DNA from 2 places in the Arthrobacter sedimenti genome. Region 2 is predicted to be linked to the other one. Evidence: riboswitches for the same ligand, from Rfam matches in the RefSeq annotation. Region 2 holds a riboswitch; the other holds the start of a gene.
The links. Region 2 has a riboswitch for cyclic di-AMP ahead of ACFO0G_RS17260 (C40 family peptidase). Riboswitches for the same ligand answer to the same signal wherever they lie in the genome.

Region 1: another riboswitch for cyclic di-AMP. It lies ahead of ACFO0G_RS08790 (C40 family peptidase); the one in region 2 lies ahead of ACFO0G_RS17260 (C40 family peptidase).

Annotation. Positions count from the first base shown of each region.
Region 1 is NZ_JBHSDQ010000003.1:146,587-154,367, reverse strand. It holds gene ACFO0G_RS08805 (DUF1810 domain-containing protein) at 1-251, opposite strand, end outside; gene ACFO0G_RS08800 (DNA alkylation repair protein) at 272-802, opposite strand; gene ACFO0G_RS08795 (TraR/DksA family transcriptional regulator) at 799-1,158, opposite strand; cyclic di-AMP (ydaO/yuaA leader) riboswitch at 1,449-1,619, shown strand; gene ACFO0G_RS08790 (C40 family peptidase) at 1,623-2,459, shown strand; gene ACFO0G_RS08785 (protein adenylyltransferase SelO) at 2,570-4,039, opposite strand; gene ACFO0G_RS08780 (ribonuclease Z) at 4,036-4,971, opposite strand; gene ACFO0G_RS08775 (mycothiol transferase) at 4,964-5,488, opposite strand; gene ACFO0G_RS08770 (hypothetical protein) at 5,541-5,972, opposite strand; gene ACFO0G_RS08765 (AI-2E family transporter) at 6,104-7,249, shown strand; gene ACFO0G_RS08760 (universal stress protein) at 7,356-7,781, shown strand, end outside.
Region 2 is NZ_JBHSDQ010000008.1:157,508-165,288, forward strand. It holds gene mobA (molybdenum cofactor guanylyltransferase) at 1-242, opposite strand, end outside; gene ACFO0G_RS17250 (HNH endonuclease) at 299-799, opposite strand; gene ACFO0G_RS17255 (NlpC/P60 family protein) at 1,066-1,851, opposite strand; gene ACFO0G_RS17260 (C40 family peptidase) at 2,014-2,619, opposite strand; cyclic di-AMP (ydaO/yuaA leader) riboswitch at 2,774-2,951, opposite strand; gene ACFO0G_RS17265 (M23 family metallopeptidase) at 3,080-3,901, opposite strand; cyclic di-AMP (ydaO/yuaA leader) riboswitch at 3,913-4,124, opposite strand; gene ACFO0G_RS17270 (metal-dependent transcriptional regulator) at 4,264-4,965, opposite strand; gene serC (phosphoserine transaminase) at 5,291-6,421, shown strand; gene ACFO0G_RS17280 (DUF3027 domain-containing protein) at 6,557-7,102, opposite strand; gene ACFO0G_RS17285 (cold-shock protein) at 7,109-7,492, opposite strand; gene ACFO0G_RS17290 (hypothetical protein) at 7,720-7,781, shown strand, end outside.

The DNA.
Region 1 (7,781 bases), on a different contig from region 2:
AGGGCCAGGGCGCATTCCAGGAGCCGCGGGCCCAGCACGTCGTGGTCCAGGTAGGCGCGGGCCTCAGCCAGTGAGGAGATGGCGTATTTGCGGGACGTTGCACTCTGCCCCAAACCGGAAATCTGCGGGAAGACGAACCACATCCAGTGCCCGGATTTCCTCCCGACCTGCAGCTCCCCCAGCGCCTGGTCATAGGTACCGCCGCTGTCTTGCGCGGCAACAAAACGGTCAAGGTCAAAGTGCTCGTTCATGTGGATCTCCCGGTTTAAGGTCAAAGGGTCAAATCGTTGTCGAGGGCGGCTGCCGCCTCCTGAAGCTGCGGGTCGGGGTCGTCCCGCCACCGGGCCAGGACCACACCGGCCCGGTGGCGCTCGCGCTCCCCGAGGCCGGACAGCAGCGGCACCAGGACGTCGGCAAGGAGAGGTTGGGTCAGGTCAGCGGCCTGGGCGGAACGCAGGAAGCCTTCGAGCCGGGTCAGGTCCGAGTGCCGAAGCAGCCGCACCCTTGACTGCAACAGCACCACCGCCGCCAACCGGCGCTCAAACACCGGGCGGGAGCCGGGCCTGGGCTGTCCCCACAGGGCGGAAGCAAGCATCACCGTGGCGTCGTGGTCCAGGTCCTTGAATTTACGCAGCGTGTCGCGCACCGTGCCGCGCACCGCTCCGATGGAAGAGCCATAAGAGTCCAGCGCCCAGCCCAGCCGGTTCCCGACGTCGTCCGCCCGATACCAGGCGCCTTCGTTCTGGAGGGTCCGGTCAACGAACTCCACCGCGGCGGACACCACCTCCGCAGGGCCGGTCATCGTCCCCGGCCGGACGAGGCGTGCCGGATACAAAACGGCGTCCACGGCCGCGCTTCCAGCCTGCCCTCCGCAATGGGTTCACCGCATACTGCGCAGGCGCCGTAGGTCCCCGCGGCCAGGCGGGTCAACGCCGCGTCAATCTGGTCCAGGCCGGCCGAGCTCTGCTTCAGGAGCGCCGAAGCCTGTGAGAGCTCGAAGGCGATCGTGGCCCCTTCGGGATCGTGCTCGTCATCGACGTTGGAGTCCTGCCGGGCCGAATTCGCCGCGTCTATGTCGGCCCGCAGCGCCGGCAGCAGCTCCAGCCGCCGCGCCCGCTCCTCTTCGAGCAGCACGCGGAACCGGTCGAAATCTGGCATGTAATCAGCCTAGCGGTCCGACCGGGAACCGTCGGCATGGAAACGGCCCGTGCCGTGGGGCCAGCAGCATCCCCCTCGCGCCCGTGTCCGCACCGTTACCGGGCTGCACGCCATGGCTATTAGCCGAGCTTAAACCCGGGACGGAGGTAACATCCAAACGTTTGCGGAATTCGAGAGCGGGACCTCGTATGTTATCCAAATGTGACAATGCCGCCGCATGTGGGTTATGGTCTTCAGGTGTCCCTCTCAGTCGGGACATTCCCATCAGTATGCCGAGCCCTGCCGCTGATCATGGGATACAACCGCTCCAGCTGGCAGGGACGGGGGAACCAAGTTTCCGCGGCCACTTGTGGCCTTGGGGTTAAGTCGATAGCGCCTCCGTCCGTTACGGGGATGCTTCCGGCCGGGTATCTCCAGCCCGAACCCGACAGCTCACCCCGCAGGCATGGGAGAGGCGATCAACCGTGTCAAAAAATTCCACCCCTGCCCGTCACCGCGCAACTCCGGCCCGCTCGATTGTTCTCGAGGGCCTCGCCGTGACAGCCAAGTCCCAGGCCCGCTCGCTGGGCCGCCCCGCGCTGGCAGTTGCTGCAGCGTCCGGCATTGCCTTCGGCGTCGGCGCCCCGGCCCACGCCGGTGTCACCGGCCCGGACACCACTGAAAAGACCAACGTGCAGGCCTACTCCGCACCTGCCGCCCCCGTTGCGGCAGCGGCAGCAGGAAGCGTCCACACCGTAGTTTCCGGCGATACCCTCGGTGCCATCGCATCTGCTTACGGCGTCAGCCTGAACGATGTCCTGGCCGCCAACGGCCTGGGCCTGTCCTCGGTTATCTACCCGGGCGACCAGATCCAGATCCCCGGCGCCGGTTACACCGCCGCACCGGCTCCGGCTCCGGCAGCAGCGCCCGTGCAGACTGCAGCCGCCGCTCCGGCCAACACCGGCATGAACATGTCCTACGCCTCGGCCACCCCCGTATCAGCCCCCAGCGGCACGGGCACCGGCGCTGCCATCCTGGCGAACGCCTACAGCCAGCTGGGCGTGCAGCAGGACTGTACTGCCATGGTTGAGAAGGCGCTGCGCTCGGTGGGCAAGTCCGTTGGCGATCTTGCCCCCACCCAGTTCTTCCAGTACGGCACCGTGGTCAGCGCTCCTGCTCCCGGCGACCTGATCATAACCTCCGGCCACGTGGGCGTTTACGCCGGTAACGGCCAGGTTGTCAGCGGCGGCGTGAACGGCTACGACACCCAGGTGCACTCCATCAGCTGGCTGGGCGGCTACTCAGCAGTCCGCGTCGCCTAGTCTTCGCGCAACCGAAGGCGCGCATCCGCGCAGGCATTGAAACAGGAGGGCGGCAGCCGGTACACCGGCTGCCGCCCTCCTGTCGCATCTGCCCTCCGCATCCGCAGCTGTCAGGTCCCGCAGAAGGTCATGTAGCTGCCGAAATCTTCAGGGGCGCCTTCCGCGTAGCGTTCCAGCCCGGACCGCTCGGTGAAGGGATCGCTGACTGCCTCCAGCAGCTGCTGCAAGGGTGCCAGGGTTCCGCCCGTGGCAGCGGCCAGCGCCTCCTCCACAAGGTGGTTCCTGGGGATGTACGCCGGGTTGACGCTGTCCATCAGCTCCGCGTCCGGTTCAAGTGCCTGCCACCGCTCCGCCCAGGAATCGAACGCGGCCAGATCAAGAACCATGCCGCGGACCGGGCGAAGGTCGCCCCGGGCCGCCTTGCCAAGGTTACGGAAGAAGAGGGTGTAGTCCACGGGGCCGTCTTTCAGGATGTCAATGGCGCCGTCCACCAGCGCGGACGTGGTTTCCCCGTCACTGCCCCCGCCGCTGCCAAGGCCGAGCTTGGCATTCATCCCGCTGGTCCACGCCCTGCTGTATTGCCCCCGGAAGCCGCCAAGCACCTCCACCGCCGGGCCAACCGCCTTCTCCTGGTCTTCGTCGATGAGCGGCAGCATCGCCTCGGCGAGCCGGGCAAGGTTCCATTCGGCCAAAACCGGCTGGTTGGCGTAGGCGTAGCGGCCGCTGACGTCGATTGAACTGTAGACGGCGGCGGGATTGAACGCGTCCACGAACGCGCACGGGCCGTAATCGATGGTTTCCCCTGAGATGGTCATGTTGTCTGTATTCATGACCCCGTGCACAAATCCCACCAGCATCCAACGGGCCACCAATTCCGCCTGGGCCGAGACGACAGAGGCGAACAGTTCCAGGTAGGGGTTGTCGGCGTCAGCGGCGTGGGGGTAGTGCCTGCTGATGGCGTGGTCGGCCAGCCGCTTCAGGAGCTCCATGTTTTCCGTGGCACGCGCGTACTGGAAGCTGCCCACGCGCAGGTGGCTGCTTGCCACCCGGGCCAGGACGGCGCCCGGCAGCATATCGTCGCGCCGGACCTGGCGGCCCGTCCCCACGACGGCGAGCGAACGGGTGGTGGGGATGTGCAGGGCGTACATGGCCTCGCTGACGAGGTATTCACGCAGCATGGGCCCGACGACGGCCCGCCCGTCCCCGGCCCGGGCAAAAGGCGTGCGTCCCGAGCCTTTGAGGTGGATGTCAAGGAGGCGTCCGTTCCGGTCCGTGACCTCGCCCAGCAGAAGTGCCCGTCCGTCACCGAGCAGGGGTGAGTATCCGCCGAACTGGTGGCCGGCGTAGGCCTGCGCCACCGGAGTGGCGCCGGGTGGAATGTGATTCCCCACCAGGAGCCGCACGCCTTCGGGACTGCGCAGGTACTCCGGGTCAAGGCCCAGCTCACGCGCAAGCTTCTCGTTGAGGACAAGGAGCCCGGGGCTAGGGGCTTCTTCGGCCTGCCAGGGAACAGCGAGTTCCGACAATTCACGCGCGAAGCGGCCGTCAAAAGCCACCGTGTATTCAGCTGCTGCCGTCATGGTTTAACCCTATCGCCGTCATAATGGTCCGCTGTTTCCCGCACCAGGTGCCGCCGCGGGGGAACGGCTATGCGCTGCAGGTCGTGGGCTGCGATGACCGCGGTCCCTGCAGCACGTGCCTGCGCCTGCTCCGCAAGCAGGGACATGTCGTCGCCGTATCGTGAGGAAAAATGGGTAAGCACCAGCGTCCTGGACTTTCCGGACGCCGCCAGATCCCCTGCCTGCCCGGCGGTCAGGTGCAGATACTGCTGCGCCAGCCCGCCGTCGTCGTTGCTGAATGTTGACTCGGTGACCAGGAGGTCGGTGCCATCGGACAGTTCCTCCGCGCCGCTGCACGGTGCCGTGTCCATGATGAACGCGAAGCGCTGGCCGGGCCTGGGAATGCTCACGTCCTCCAGCGCGACGGCGCCGAGGGAGCCTTTGCGCTGCAGCCGGCCCACGTCGGGCCCTTCGATTCCTGCCGCCCGGAGCCGCTCCGGAAGGAAGGTGCGGCCGTCAGGCTCGGTGAGCAGGTATCCGTACGTCTCGATGCGGTGCCTAAGGGGCCGGACCTCCAGGCCGTCCGCCACAGGGCCGGCACCGGAGTGCGGATGGAGCCGCAGGTCGATGCCGGGCGAGCTTACAGCCACGAGGGCCTGGACAATCTGCTCCCCGGAGGCCGGATAGTGAAGGTGGACGGGGTGTGCAGCACCGTCCAGTGCCATCCGGGACAGGACGCCCGGCAGGCCGTAGCAGTGGTCTCCGTGTACGTGCGTGAGGCAGATCCTGGTGATCTGGCTTGCCGCCACCCCGGCATGGATCATTTGGCGCTGGGTGCCCTCACCGGGGTCGAACAAAAGTCCCTCGCCGTCCCAGCGCAGGAAGTAGCCGTTGTGGTTCCGCGTGCGCGTGGGAACCTGGGAGGCCGTGCCCAGCACCACGAGTTCACGCACCGGGGGCGTCTGCCGGCTCCGCGTGCAGCCCTTTGGCATATGCTGCCTGGCCGAGGTGCTGGAGGCAATCCCCCAGGATGCTGACCAGCCGCACTCCGAGGGTTACGGGCGGATCCCAATGTTTGTCGACCACCCGGTCCAGGTCCGGATCATCAATACCCTGCAGGACCTGGACGGTCTGCCGGTGGACCGCCGCGTAGTATTCCTGCAGCAGTTCGCGGGGCGCCATGACGGCGTCCACCTGTTCGCTGGTGTGGCCGTAGCCGGTGTCCCGCTCCGCAAGAGGGAGACCGAAACGGGATACAAAGCCTTCTGCCGTCCAAACCTGCTCCAGCCCCGAGGCGGAGGCTACCTGCGCATCTTCCACCCGGCCCGTATGCCAGATCAGCCAGCCAATTGAATTGCCGTTACCGGCAGGACGGCGCTGCAGGTCCACCTCGCCGAGTCCTTCCAGCACCTGGCGAACGAGAGCGGGGAGCCGGTCGAAGGCCTCCAGCAGCAGTTCCTTGGATTGCATCTCTTCCCCTTCCCACCGCTGCGGGCCCAGCTGGGCCCGCAGCCTTAGGCCGCTAGCGTTCCAGGTCGTCCGGCTCGAACTGGCTGAGAGGCGAGCCGCCGAAGTTTTCCTCGTCGTCGCTGGCGTCCGCTTCGGGGCCTGTGGGGTTTTCGCCGAAATCGACGTCGGCCGCCGCCTCCCCCAGCGTGGGGGCGTCCGGCGGCACCTGCTCATCGCCGGAGCGGTAGCGGGCTTGCGCGCTTTCGTCCCGCAGCGTCTGGTCGCTGAGGAAGTCCTCCTCTTCACCGGAGACGGCCTCGTCCTGCAACAGGGGGTCCTCCTGCCAGCGTTCCGGATTGTTCTCCGCAGCACCCGGGTAATTGTCGGGTTCCCCCATCACAGGGTCCAGTTCCAGGGACGACGCCGCGCCGGGAGTTTCATCGAGAAGCACGTCGTCCTCCTCCACAACTTCCAGCTCATCGTCGGGGACGTTCTGCTCAGTCATGATGGTGCCTTTCCGGTTGCCGTTCAGCGGACAATAGTAAGCATACTGACGAACCGGGATGGATGTGAACCGTAATGGGTAAGGGACAGGCAAATGGGGCAGAAAACGTGATGGCCAGCAAGGAGAACCGCATGCAACCGAATATGTCCCCCGACGGGCCCGCGGCACAGCCGCCCCGGCTCCAGTCCTTCGCCACCCGGATGTCCGTCCTGTGGACCGACGGATTGGGCCGGGCCAGCATCCGGGCCATCCAGGCACTTTCCGTCCTGGCGCTTGCCTGGGTGGCGGTAGCGGCTGCCATCCGTGTCCCGCTGGTTACCATCCCGGTGCTCGTTGCGTTGATCCTGGCGTCGGCCATGTCTCCTGCCGTCCGCTGGCTTGCGGCACGGGGCTGGCCCCGCGCCTTGGCCGTACTGTCTTCGTTCCTGGTGATCCTGGCGGTGGCGGCCGGAGTGGTGGGTGGCATCATCACCCTGGTCCGGCAGCAGGCCTCCGTCCTGGCCGCCCGGGCAGAAGCAGGTATTGGCCAGCTGCAGCAGTTCATCACCACCGGCCCCGTGGCCCTGACCAGTGACCAGATCGACGCAGCCCGCGGCGAGTTCCAGAAGTTCCTCGCTGGAGGAAGCCTGGGGGCCGACGCGTTGACGGGCCTGCGGACGGCCGGGGAGATTGTGGCAGGTTCAGTCCTGACAGCCGTGATCCTGTTCTTTTTCCTGAAGGACGGCGAGAAGATCCGGGGCTTCCTGATCGGATTCCTCCCCGGGACCCGCCAGGGCAAGGCACATTTGGCGGCCGAACGCAGCATCGTGGTGCTGGGCGGCTACGTCCGGGGGACACTCATCATCGCAGCCATTGACGCCGTCATTGTCCTTACCGGGCTCCTGATCCTGCGGGTTCCGTTGGCAGTCCCCCTTGCCGCGGTGGTCTTCCTGGGCGGCTTCATCCCGATTATCGGCGCAACCGCCGCCGGCAGCCTGGCGGTGCTGGTGGCCCTGGTGGAGAACGGACCGGTTCCCGCGCTGGTGGTCCTGGTGATCCTCGTTGCCGCCAACCAACTGGAACACCACCTCCTCCAGCCCCTCTTCATGGGCCGGGTCCTGCGGATCCACGGGCTGGTGATCATCCTGGCACTGGCCGCGGGGGCAACGCTGGCCGGCGTCATCGGTGCGCTGCTCGCCGTGCCGCTGACCGCCGTCGGCTGGACCATCTACAAGACGCTGGCCGAAAGGGACATCCCCGGCCCGGAGCCTATTGCTCCGGCAGCGCCAGGGGCGTGAAGCGCCCTGAACAGCGCTTCCGTGACTTTCGGCCCTAGAGCGCCGGTGGCGCCCGGGCCAGTCTTGAATGGCAGAAGCCAGTTCACGACAGGCAGGAAGTGCGGCCATGACATCCCGGAAACCCATCGCTGTGGGCACCAACGACTCAGCGCAAAGCCAGGCCGCCGTCCTGTGGGCCGCCCGCCGCGCCCACCGTGCGGACCTGCCGCTGGTAATCCTCCACGTGGTGGATGACCGGTGGGTTGCCGAACCGTATCCGTGGTTTGGAACCCTTCAGCAGGCCGGGGAGGAACTCCTGAAGACAGCCGCCGGACGCCTCGAAGGAACGGTTCCCGTCAGCCCTGACACGGAGTTGCTCACCGGCAGTGTGGGCGGTTCCCTTGCAAAGTACTCCAAGAGGACCTCGATGATGGTCATGGGTTCCGGCAGCGGCCATTTCGGCGGCACCCTTGCCGACCGCGCACTCCAGGTGGCCACGGCCGCCAAGGTCCCTGTCGCCGTCGTCGGAACCCAGGACCTCGAAGGCAGGTCC
Region 2 (7,781 bases):
CACGTGAGAACACCGGGCGGCCAGCTGGCCTGGGCTACCGGGTGTGATGCTGTGCCCTGGGATGACAGGAAACCGGCGTCGCCGACGACGACAGTGCGGCGGGCACCGGCTGCAGCAGCCAGTGACCGTTCCAGCAGCGACTGGCCGCGGAAGACAAGGGACTGCTTGGGTACGCCGCCCAGCCGCGATGACCGGCCACCGGCCAAGATCAGGGCATCAAAAGCCAAGCTGTTCTCTTGCACTCCCCCAGCCTAACCACCGGCTGGCGCAGGAATCACGCCGCTTCCCCAGGACGGGGTCAGGCAGCGCGTTCGGGAAGAAGGAACGGATCCCACGCGGGGGTGGGCTTCTCCAGTTCCTTGATCTGCCAGATAGTGCCGCGCGGAGGCTCGGGCACGAACCGAAGGGTCCAGCCCATCTCGGTCGGGGTGTGGTCGCCCTTGACGTTGTTGCAGCGGAGGCAGGCGGCCACCAGGTTCTCCCATGAGTCAGCCCCACCCCGGGATTTGGGGTGTACATGGTCAATGGTGTGCGCCGCCTTGCCGCAGTACGCGCATTTATGGCCGTCGCGTCTGAGCACACCCCTGCGGCTGACAGCCGTGGAGTGGTTGTATCGGGGCCGGATGTACCGGTTGAGGAGGATCACGGACGGACGGCCCAGGACGTCGGTGGGCCCCACCACGGGGTCATCCCCTTCGGCCACGACGCTCGCCTTGCCTGTGAGCACAAGCACCAGCGCCCGGCGGAAAGTAATAACCGCCAGCGGTTCATATCCAGCATTCAGAACGAGAGTGCGCATGCACTTACCTCTTCACGGCCGCACCCGTCAGGGGCACGAGGGCCGGCTGCCCTCGGCATGTCCGGGCTATGGATCGACATCACAAGAGTAAACAGAGAAGTGCAAAATCAGGTAATCGCCGCCCGGATGCCGTGCCGGAAAAGGCGACGCCGGGCAGTCATCCCCGGCCGGCCTGGAGCTGCTTTAAACGCAAAGGACCCCCGCCGGGAGGGCGGGGGTCCTTTGACGGTAGGCACCGGCTGTTGCCTGTGCCGCACGCGAGGTGCTTACCTGACGTGGATGAAAACCGGTCCGGAGCCCACGTTTGCGCTGAAGACCACGGTGTCGTTGCCGTTGAAGCCTCCATGGACGGCCATGCCATTTCCGGCGTAGACAGCGATGTGTGCCATTCCTCCACCACCATCGGCGTAGTAGATGAGGTCTCCGGGCTGGGCCTGGGAGGCAGGCACCGTGTCACCGAGGGACAGGTACCCGGCGGGCCAGTCATGGAAGTGGATTCCGACTGCGGCCAAGGCGTTGGTCACCAGCATGGTGCAGTCCTGGTGGACACCGAGCTGGGCGTAGGCGGCGGAGAGGATTGCGGCACCCTTGCCGCTGGCGGAAGCCTGCGCCGCAGGAGCGGCCGGGGCAGCAGCGGTGGCAACCTTGGCCGTGACCTTGGGAGCAGCAACGGGCTGGGCAGCGGGCTCAGCGGCGGGAGCAGGGGCAGCTTCCTGCACTTCAACCTGCGGCTCCGGCTCGACGACGGGCGCCGGCGTGGTGGTCACGGCGGGCTTCTCGAAGCTGATGGCAATGGTGGAAGCTGCGGAAATCGGGGCGTCGACCGCGGATTCAACTTCCAGTGCGGAGGCAGGAGCAGAGTCGCGCTTGACGTTCGCGTCGGCGGCATTCGCGGCAATGCCGCTGGTCAGGACCAGGCCGGAAGCTGCGGCAATGACAGCGGCCTGGCGGCCCATGCCGCCGGCGTTGTCGCTGACAGCCTTGGCAATGACTGCGATCGAGTTGGTCTTGGTGACCTCGGCGCGGTGCCGTGCGGTAGCACGAGTCGTCATCAGTTCTCTCTTTCGTTTTCCTTGCGACCGCATGTAGGCAGGCAAAGGGTGGTAGACGCGCCGGCATCTTGGGGGTACGCCGGCGCGTCCCGAACGGGGATGTGGTTTCTAGCGAAGAAGCTTTGGGCAAAGAAATAGCCCTTGGAGCATGGAGCCCAAGAACTATTTATTGAGGTGGTAGTACGACGAGCTACCGGTGGCTGCAGGCGAGTGGAGCAGCGTGCCCTGTGAGGGGTTGAGTGCGCTGATCATCATGCCGTTGCCGACGTAGATGCCGACGTGCGCTCCACCGTTCTGGACAACCAGGTCACCGGGCTGCGGGGTGGAGGTGGGGCTCATGATGCTCCACGCGTTGGTGCGGGGAATGCTGATACCGGCCTGGGCGTACACCCACTGCACGAAACCGGAGCAGTCCCAACCGGTGACGGGGCTGGTGCCGCCCCAGACGTACGAGTGGCCGATGCCGGTGTAGGCGATGGCTGCGATGCCTGAGGTGGACGCGGAGGACACGGTCTCGGCGGTCTTGGTGACCGGGGAGGCGTCCTGGCCGGCGGCAGCGGCAGCAGTGGCTGCGCCGTTCGCCGTGTCGGTGGACTGGGTGCGCACCGCTTCCACCTTCGGAGCAGCGGTGGTCTTCACCACGGGGCGCTCGAAGGAAACCGTGGCAGTGGGGGCAGCGGTGACGGCGAGGGCCGTCTGGGCCGAACCGGACTCGGTGGACGCTGAGACACCGGCAGTGGTGTCGGCAGCGGTGGCCGGCAGTCCCATGCTCAGGATGAGGCCCGATGCGGCTGCCACAACGGCAGCCTGGCGGCCTACGGTCCCGGCATTTGCACTTACGGCCTTGGAAACGGCATCCAAGGGGCTGGTGCGAACCGTTTGCGCACGGTGGCGCGCAGAATGATGGCGTGAAGACACGAAGGTAGCCTCTCCCAATGCCTGCGAGGTGAGCTGTCGGATTCGGATGGGAGTCACCCGGCCACGCTGCTTCCTGGGAAGCTTGTGACTTAACCCCAAGGCCTTCTGGAAGAAGGCCGAAATTGGTTCCCCCGCCCCTGCCAGACGATGAAATGCGAACGGACCTTGAGCGGTGGCAGAGTTAGGCAATCCACTCAAGAGCGTCAACTTCGGAAAAGTTGACGCGAGTTAGACGGTACAGCAGTTTTGTTTCAATGTCACATTCAGGTCACGGCGAGTCACGGCGATCTGAGAGTGGACAATCATTCGGTTACAACCAGCCCATGGGATCGACCACTTCGCCGTTGACCTGGACCTCGAAGTGCAGGTGGCAGCCGGTGGACGCGCCGGTGGTGCCGCTCAGGGCCACAACGTCCCCGCGGGACACGGTCTGGCCCACCTTGACGTTGAAGGATGACAGGTGGTTGTACGTGGTTTCCAGCCCATTTCCATGGTCAATAACCACCCGGTTTCCGCCGCCGAACTGATGCCAGCCAGCGAAGGTCACGGTACCGGTGGCGGCCGCCAGGACGGAGGTCCCGCATTGCGCCACAAAGTCCTGGCCCCTGTGGAAGTCGCCCGACCCCCCGGTAATGGGACTGACCCTGTAACCGAAGGGGGAAGCGGTGACAAGCGAGGCCAGCGGTGCGGCCAGGGTGCCGGCTGACGCGGCACGCGTCACGGAGCCGGCCGACTGGGCACTCAGGAGTTGCTTCAGCTTTCCGTCCGGATCGGCCTGGGTCACCACTGCCGAGCGGCTGAAGTCGATCTGGGCACCGATATCTGCTGAAATCTGGGGCTGGGGCGTGACGGAGGAGGCTGCGACCGGGGCGCTGCCGGCGGCGTCAGTGGCCATAACGGGACCTGTGGCGGGCACAGTCACAGTCAGAACCAGGCCGGTGGCAGCAAGGGCCATGCCGGCTTTCTGGCCTATGCCGCTGGCGGCTGCAAACTCCGTCATCTGGCGGAATGGACCCCGGCGGCGGCGGGCGTCGCGATGGAGGTCGCGGGGGCGCTCCGCTGCGGCATCTTCGACAACCCGCGGTGCCGAAGGGGGGCCGGCAGCACGGCGGCGTCCCCGGGGGGTCTGCATGGTCAAGAAGGGTTTCCTCTCTGGAGAAGCCTGCGGAGTTAGCTGTCGGATTCGGGTCAGAGAGATCAAAGACCCGGCCCGCCAAGGGCAAGCTTCTGCGCAGGGATATTCCCGGAAGAATCCTTCACTGGAGAGGCTTGCTGCTGACGGACTTCACCCCAAGGCAGTCCCCCGCTGCCGATTGTGGTTCCCCCGCCTCTGCCAGTAACGACTCGTGCACCTGACCCGCTGGCAGAGCTCGGCTCCGGATCAGGTAACGCTTAAGTTTCAACGACTGGTTCTACTATAGGGGCTTAAGACCCTTGGTAACAATTCCGTTATCTTTGCGTGGAAGGGCAGGCCCGGGGTATGGAAGTCCCGCTTCAGCCCTGCTTGATGGCCACGAAGACATGCGCGGCCACCTCGGGCGGAAGCTCCAGCGCTCCTTCAATCCCGGTCACCCGCACCGAGATGTAATCGCCCACGCGTTCCAGGGTCACGGCAGCGCCGGGCCGGATTCCGCCTTCGTCCAACTGCGCCAGCAGTTCGGGCTCCACCTGGATCGGTTCCGCGAGGCGGCTGATGGTCACGCCCGACGCAGGCCCGTAGCTCTTCATCGCCTCCACCAGGCTGATGGCCCCGTCACCAAAGCCGGGGGCCGGCTGGCCGCCCAGCGCGGCAAGGCCGGGGATGGGGTTGCCGTATGGGGACTCGGTGGGGTGGTCCAGCATCTCGTAGATGCGCCGCTCCACCCTCTCACTCATCACATGTTCCCAGCGGCAGGCTTCATCGTGGACGTAGGCCCAGTCCAGCCCAATAACGTCCGCCAGCAGGCGTTCGGCGAGCCGATGCTTGCGCATCACTTCGGTGGCCCGCTTGCGGCCGGTGTCCGTGAGTTCCAGATGCCTGTCGCCGGAGACCACAACGAGTCCGTCGCGCTCCATCCTGCCGATGGTCTGGGAGACGGTGGGGCCGGAATGGCGCAGGCGCTCGGCAATACGGGCCCGGAGGGCAACGATGTTTTCTTCCTCAAGCTCCAGGATGGTCCTGAGGTACATCTCCGTAGTGTCGATCAGATCCGTCATCCAGCTCAGCTCCTCGGGCGCAGTACCTTGCGTTGTCCCACCGTATCGCCTCTTCCCGCGAGGTAGTCCGGGGGAAAGCTTAGCCTATTTTGACTTTGTCCGAATAGCCGCGACCCCACAGGGAACCGCACCAGGTGCATGCATGGAACACTTGCACACGCGCCGCATTGTCTCAGTGTCTGGACTTTGCCGCTGCCGGTTCCCGCCCGCCGCTGCTGTTCAGGCAGAATGGGGAAGGCCTATGGCACGGCCGCCGCCCGGCTGCCGGCCACCACAACCCGTCCGTCCGGACCAAAACGTTCGTCCCCGCCGAATTGGAGCACCTGTGAGCGACACCAGCATCACGATTCCCGCCGACCTCCTGCCCAAGGACGGACGGTTCGGCGCCGGCCCGTCAAAGGTCCGGCAGGAACAGATCGATGCCCTCGCAGCCGCATCCAAAACCATCCTGGGCACGTCGCACCGGCAGGCACCGGTCAAGAACCTGGTGGGGTCCGTCCGTGAAGGGCTGAGCCAGTTCTTCCGTGCCCCCGAGGGCTACGAGGTTGTCCTTGGCGTTGGCGGCTCCACTGCTTTCTGGGACATCGCCAGCTTCGGCCTGGTGGAGAAGAAGGCCCAGCACCTCTCCTTCGGCGAGTTCGGATCCAAGTTTGCTGCGGCCACCAACAAGGCCCCTTTCCTGGAATCCTCCTCCATCATCAAGTCCGAGCCCGGCACGCGACCCACGGCGCAGGCCGAGGCCGGCGTGGACGTTTACGCGTGGCCGCAGAATGAGACCTCCACCGGCGTGGCAGCCCCGGTCCAGCGGGTTGCCGGAGCCGACGAGGGATCCCTGGTCCTGGTGGACGCCACCTCGGCCGCAGGCGGCCTGGACGTGGACGTTGCCCAGAGCGATGTCTACTACTTCGCACCGCAGAAGAACTTTGCTTCCGACGGCGGGCTCTGGCTGGGCCTGTTCTCCCCCGCCGCGCTGGAGCGGGCCGCCCGCATCAAGGCCAGTGGACGGTGGATCCCGGACTTCCTGGACCTCCAGACCGCCATCGACAACTCCCGCCTGAACCAGACCTACAACACGCCGTCGCTGTCCACGCTGGTGACCCTGAACGCGCAGGTCCAATGGCTCAACTCCAATGGCGGCCTGGATTTTGCGGCCGGACGCACTGCCGATTCCGCCGGACGCATCTACAGCTGGGCCGAGGCTTCCGATTTCGCCAGCCCGTTCGTGGCCAAGCCGGAGGAGCGTTCCAACGTCATCGCCACCATCGACTTCGACGAGTCTGTGGACGCCGCCGCCGTAGCCAAGATCCTGCGCGCCAACGGAATCGTGGACACCGAGCCCTACCGGAAGCTGGGCCGCAACCAGCTGCGCATCGCTACCTTCGTGGCCATCGAGCCCAGCGACGTCTCCGCCCTGCTCGCCAGCATCGACTATGTGGTGGGCGAGCTGCGCAAGTAGGCCCTGCCCACACTTGGGCCCTGTCCACAGGCAGGCACTTTTAACGTACGACGGCGCCGCCCGGGTTTGTCCCGGACGGCGCCGTTTTCGTTGCGCCCGGCAGAGGGCGGGGCCGGTCTCCCGGCGAAGGTGCGGCTAGGCTCCTGCCTGCGCTCCGTCGTCGTCCGCTGGTTCCCCTTGCTGCCCTGAATCCTGCCGGCCTTTGTCACTTGCCGCTGTTTCCTGCGCTTCCGGCTCTCCGACCTCCGCTTCGTGCCCACCAACCTCGGGCTCCTGCGGCTGTTCGTCCTCGGGGCGGACCCGTTCGGCCCACGGCACCCACTCCGGAGCGAGGATCGAATCCTCGGACGGCAGCAGGCCCAGTTCGTTGACGGTGACCACCTTGGAACGTGAGTTGCGGGTCAGCACCGCGTACCACTGCCAGCCTGTGTATCCGGCCAAGCGGGACTCGAACAGGTGTGTCACCAGCCGGTCGCCCTCGCTCTTGGCCGCAAGGTGCGCCCCGATAGTGGCGGCCGGCGTGATGCTCTCCACCGCCGTCCGGGCCGTATCAACAGCCGCGGCCAGGAAAGCGTCAGGCTTGCCCGTACGCCATACGGGCACGCCTGCCTTGCGTGTGGGCGGAGTCTTGGCAGCCTGCTCCTGCACTGGCGCGCCCGGCTGTTCAGATTGGGGATTCATGGGCGCCTAAACGTCCAGCTCGTCGGCAACCTTGCGCAGGGCGGCGGCAATGGCCTTGCCCTTATTGCCCTCCGGGTACTTGCCCTTGGACAGGGTCCCGGACAGATTGTCCAGGACGGTCACCAGGTCCTGCACCAGCGGGGCGAGGTCCTTGGCACTGGGGCGCTTGGCCTTGGCAATGGACGGGGTCTTGTCCAGCACCCGCAGGCCCAGTGCCTGGGCACCCTTGCGGCCGTCCGCCACACCGAACTCCACCCGGGTGCCGGCTTTCAGCTCCGTTACCCCTTCGGGCAGCGACGACTTGGGCAGGAAGACCTCCTGGCCGTCTTCGCCCGCGAGGAACCCAAAGCCCTTGTCCTTGTCATACCACTTGACCTTGCCGGTAGGCACGTAATCAACCTTCTTCGTTCTGCTGTCATGAGACACGGCCGCATACCACCGCATCCGCATTGTTGTGCGGGTTCAAGGTATGGCATGCGCAAACCGTGTTGGTCTGTATCCTTCAAGGTTATCCTGCCGGATGCCTGATTACGCTTCCTGCAGCACCGTTCCGCCGCAGGCGCAAGGGCGCCGGGAGCGTTTAACCGCACCAACGGAGCCGCTGTAGCGTTACGTCCATGACTCCCTCGCGTTACCGGCGGCCGCTGATGGTCCTCGCCGCTGTTATTGCCGTGCTGTC